2 regions of the Stenotrophomonas sp. YJH_SMC_4 genome follow, and region 2 is predicted to be linked to the other one. Evidence: riboswitches for the same ligand, from Rfam matches in the RefSeq annotation. Region 2 holds a riboswitch; the other holds the start of a gene.

Region 1 (2,383 bases), on a different contig from region 2:
CACGAACACCGGCGCCGAGGAGATGTACAGGAAAATGCCGCCGAAACCGATGCTGCCGGCCAGCGCCAGGCGCAGGAACCGCGGGTTGAAACCGATGCGCACGTAATCACGCAGCAGCACGCGCGGCGACAACGGCACCCGTGCCTCCACCGGATGGGTTTCCGGCAGGTAGCGTGCAGTGGCCGCCAGCAGGAGCAGCGCAAACACCACCAGGAACCAGAAAATCAGTGGCCAGCCGGCGCCGCTGAGCAGGATCCAGCCGCCGATGATCGGTGCGATGGCCGGAGCGATGCCGAACAGCATCGATACCTGGCTCATCAGGCGCTGCGCGTCGTGTCCGTGGTACAGGTCGCGGATCACCGCGCGGCCGACGATCATGCCGACGCCTGCTGACAGGCCCTGCAGCGCACGGAACGCCAGCAGCGTGGTCAGGTCGGTGGACAGCGCGCAGCCGACCGAAGCGCCGACGAACACCACCAGGCCACCGAGGATCACCCGCTTGCGGCCCCAGGCGTCGGACAGCGGGCCGTGCGCAAGGCTCATCAGGCCGTAGAACAGCAGGTACACGCTGATGGTCTGCTGCACCGCCACCTCGTCCACCGCCAGGCGCTGGGCCAGCTGCGGGAACGCCGGGAAGATGGTGTCGATCGAGAACGGACCGAACATGGCCAAGCCGGCGAGCAGCAGGGCCATGCGGCGGGTGGAGGGAGCAACAGCGGCGGTCATGGGAAAGGCGTCCGGCAGGGCCATGCGCGGCACGCACGGCGGGCGCCGGTCCCCTGCAGCAGGGACGGCGCCAGATGAATTCGGGTATCCGCCCATCATAGGTGGGGATTGCGCCTGATGCCATGCAGCAGTGCACGAAATGCACGGACGGGCCATCGGCCATTCAGGCGCGGCCTCCAGGTCCGAAAGCGGCCGCCGCGCCCGCAACGGGCTATAATCGGCGGGCAACACGGTGGGAGAAGCGGAACACCGCTGCCGAAGGCGCAACGCCCGTAATCGCTCAGGCCCGATACCACCCGTAACACAACTCTGGAGAGACCGGTTCGATCCGGCGCCGAAGGGGCACGAAGCTGCGGTCCGCCGAGCTTTTAAACTCTCAGGCAAAAGGACAGAGGGGCGCCCCGCAGACCGCCGACCGGCGGCTTGTGCCCGTGCGTGTGCCCTTTCCTGACGGATCCTTCGCCATGTCCCAGAACACCCCTTCCCTGCGTGAGCTCGAGCACCACAACGCGTTCGTCGAGCGCCACATCGGCCCCAACGACGCCGAGATCGCGCAGATGCTCGACGTCGTCGGCCACGCGTCGCTGGATGCGATGACCGACGCCATCGTGCCGGCCAAGATCAAGTCGCCGGCACCGCTGGCACTGCCGGAGTCGATGACCGAAGTGCAGGCACTGGCGAAGATCCGTGCGATCGCCGACAAGAACACCGTGCTGCGCAGCTTCATCGGCCAGGGTTACTACGGTACCCACACGCCGAACGTGATCCTGCGCAACATCCTGGAAAACCCGGCGTGGTACACCGCCTATACCCCGTACCAGGCGGAAATCTCGCAGGGCCGCATGGAAGCGCTGATCAACTTCCAGACCCTGTGCGCCGACCTGACCGGCATGGAAATCGCCAACGCCTCGCTGCTGGACGAAGCCACCGCCGCCGCCGAAGCGATGACTCTGGCCAAGCGTTCGGCCAAGTCGAAGTCGGACACCTTCTTCGTGCACGACGCCGTGCACCCGCAGACCCTGGAACTGCTGCGTACCCGCGCCGAGCCCATGGGCATCGTGCTGCGCGTCGGCACCCCGGCCGAAGCACTGGAAGCAGAAGCGTTCGGCCTGCTGCTGCAGTATCCGGACACCTTCGGCCAGGTCGGCGACTACAAGGCGCTGGTCGATGCCGTGCACGCACGCGGCGGCCTGGTGGCCGTGGCCACCGACCTGCTGGCCCTGACCCTGCTGGCTGCCCCGGGCGAATGGGGCGCGGACATCGTGGTCGGCAACAGCCAGCGTTTCGGCGTGCCGTTCGGCTTCGGTGGCCCGCACGCCGCCTTCATGGCCTGCCGTGACGCCTACAAGCGCTCGATGCCGGGCCGCCTGATCGGCGTTTCGATCGATGCCCAGGGCAACCCGGCCTACCGCCTGACCCTGCAGACCCGCGAACAGCACATCCGCCGCGAGAAGGCCACCTCCAACATCTGTACCGCGCAGGTGCTGCTGGCGGTGATGGCCTCGATGTACGCCGTTTACCACGGCCCGGAAGGCCTGACCCGCATTGCCCGCCGCACGCACCGCCTGGCCTCGATCCTGGCCGCAGCGCTGCGCAATGCCGGCGTGCAGGTCGGTGGCGACTTCTTCGACACCCTGCACGTCACCGGCGTGCATGC
Region 2 (2,383 bases):
CTCGTCTGATGATCGACGCCAGCCATGCCAACAGCCTGAAGAACCCGGACAACCAGCCGAAGGTGATCGAGGACATCGCCGTTCAGTTGGAAGACGGTGAACAGCGCATCGTCGGTGTGATGATCGAGAGCCATCTGGTCGGTGGTCGCCAGGAACTGGTGGAAGGCCAACCGCTGGTCTACGGGCAGAGCATCACCGATGGCTGCATCGACTGGGACACCACCGTGACGGTGCTGGAGCGACTGGCCGCGGCCGTGCGCGCCCGTCGCGACGTGAAGGTGTCCGAAGCCGCTTGAGTGCGGCACGTGTGTGGATGGCGGCCAGCGCCTGCGGGGGTGCGGCCGCGATCAGGGCCGGTCGGAGTTGGAGACCGGCCCATCTGCACCGGCGATGCGCCTGGCGCTGCGCATGAGCGACAGCGCCAGGTACATCGCCGGGGTGGTGCGGATTCCGCCGCGCGAACCTCAATGCACTTCGTCGTGGTACACGAACTTCGGCATTTCCCAGCGGTAGTGGATCGCCAGCAGGCGCAGCGCGAAGCCGCCGCCGAGGCAGCACAGGATCGCGGTGGCGTCGGCCACGCCCCAGTGCAGCAGCAACAGGTAGGCCGCGCCGGTCAGCAGCGCGATGATCGCGTACAGCTCCTTCTGGAAGATCAGCGGCACCTCGTTGCAGAGGATGTCGCGCAGCACGCCGCCGAACGCGCCGGTCAGCATGCCGGCGATCAGCACGATCGGCATCGCATGGCCGGCTTCGCGCGCAATCGAGCAGCCGATCAGGGTGAAGGCGATCAGGCCCAGGCCATCGAGCACCAGGAAGGTGCGACGGAAGTGGTGCATCCAGCGCGCCACCCAGGTGGCGATCAGCGCCGCGCACACGGTGAAGCCCAGGTACTCGGGATGCTTCACCCAGCCCAGCGGGTAGTGGCCGAGCAGGATGTCGCGCAGTGAACCACCGCCGAGTGCGGTGACGCAGGCGATCATGACCACGCCGAACAGGTCCATGCGGCGGCGGCCGGCAGAAAGTGCGCCGGTCATGGCTTCGGCGGAAATGGCGATCAGGTAGATGATGGACAGCAGCATGGGACAGGCTCCGGGCGCGGTGGGGCCGGCCATGCGCGACTACCGCCACTGCCTGCGCAATGACGGGATGACGATGACCGGTGCCGCTCCCGCTGTCCTTTTGCCTGAGAGTTCAGCGGCATGGGCCGCGTGCCCCTTCGGCGGATCGTCCCGGGCGTGCCCGGTGACCTCTCTCCAGCTCGGCGAGTCGAATGCATGGTTGGTGGGATTCCAGCCCACCGGCCTGAGCGATCATGGGAGCCTGCGCCTTCGGCGGGCGCCGGCGCGGCGCCTCTCTCCTGCATTCGGGCGCCAGTATATCCGCTGTAGTGCAGCACGGCATAATCCGGGCATGGCCCCGTCCCTCCGCCCGTGGTTCCTGTACCTGCTCGAATGCCGCGATGGCAGCTATTACGCCGGCATCAGCACCGACGTGGAAGCGCGCTTCGCCGCCCACCAGGCCGGCAAGGGCGCGCGCTACACCCGGGCCCGGCCACCGCTGCGGGTGCTGGCCGTGCGCGAGTACCCGGACCGGGCCGCCGCGTCACGGGCCGAGTGGCAACTCAAGCAGCAGCCGCGCGAACGCAAGCTGGCCTGGCTGCAGGCGCCGGATCCCGCGCTTCTGTAGAGCCGAGCCCACGCTCGGCTGTTGTTGCTGCTGCCTGATGGTGAAGCCGAGCATGGACCCGGCTCTACAGTAGATCCACGCCATGCGTGGATGGGCGCTTCCAGTCATGCCATGATCGCCACACCCATCGACACATGGATCCGTCCGATGAAGAACTGCGGGATACTGCTGTTGACTGCCTGCGCGGCCCTTCTGGCCTGCACCCAAGCACCGTCGCCACCGCCACTGCAGCATGGGCAGATCGGCACCGCTGCTGAGCTGGCTGCGTATGGCCCGAGGACACCCGAACCGATCCACCTGCGTCGTGACCGGGTCCCTCCCGATCTGGTCGATCTGATCCCGTTCGCGGAAAAGTGGGGGATCGGCGATGACGTGCTTCGCAATGAAATGCGGGAGCGCGCCACTGACGCGGAAAAGCAGGCATTGACGGATGCGCTGGCGGGGCGCCATGCGCGCATCACCGCCTGGTTGGACAGCTTCCCGCAGGGGCAGCCCATGTCTGAAGAAGCCGCTGCGTTCATGTACATGCAGCTGGGCACCGACGAAATGGGCCTGATGCCGTAGATCCACGCCATGCGTGGATGCGGCTTGCATATGCCATGATCGCCCAGCCCTCAGCGCTGGAGACCCGGATGTCCACCGTCGCCCTGTTGTTCGCTCTCTCCGCGTCAACCAGTCCCGCTGCCGACCCGGC

Evidence for each region. A riboswitch is a leader RNA that binds a small molecule or an ion and turns the genes downstream of it on or off. The one in region 2 is predicted to bind glycine.
Region 1: linked by a shared signal. The riboswitch ahead of gcvP (aminomethyl-transferring glycine dehydrogenase) and the one ahead of AC5P9F_RS04030 (trimeric intracellular cation channel family protein) in region 2 are both predicted to bind glycine.

The regions. Positions count from the first base shown of each region.
Region 1 is NZ_JCAFUR010000021.1:45,582-47,964, reverse strand. Features, by position in the region: gene AC5P9F_RS18405 (multidrug effflux MFS transporter) at 1-726, opposite strand, end outside; glycine riboswitch at 1,026-1,128, shown strand; gene gcvP (aminomethyl-transferring glycine dehydrogenase) at 1,191-2,383, shown strand, end outside.
Region 2 is NZ_JCAFUR010000002.1:113,184-115,566, forward strand. Features, by position in the region: gene AC5P9F_RS04025 (3-deoxy-7-phosphoheptulonate synthase) at 1-296, shown strand, start outside; gene AC5P9F_RS04030 (trimeric intracellular cation channel family protein) at 465-1,082, opposite strand; glycine riboswitch at 1,167-1,270, opposite strand; glycine riboswitch at 1,284-1,373, opposite strand; gene AC5P9F_RS04035 (GIY-YIG nuclease family protein) at 1,414-1,689, shown strand; gene AC5P9F_RS04040 (hypothetical protein) at 1,711-2,253, shown strand; partial or broken gene AC5P9F_RS04045 (nuclear transport factor 2 family protein) at 2,322-2,383, shown strand, end outside.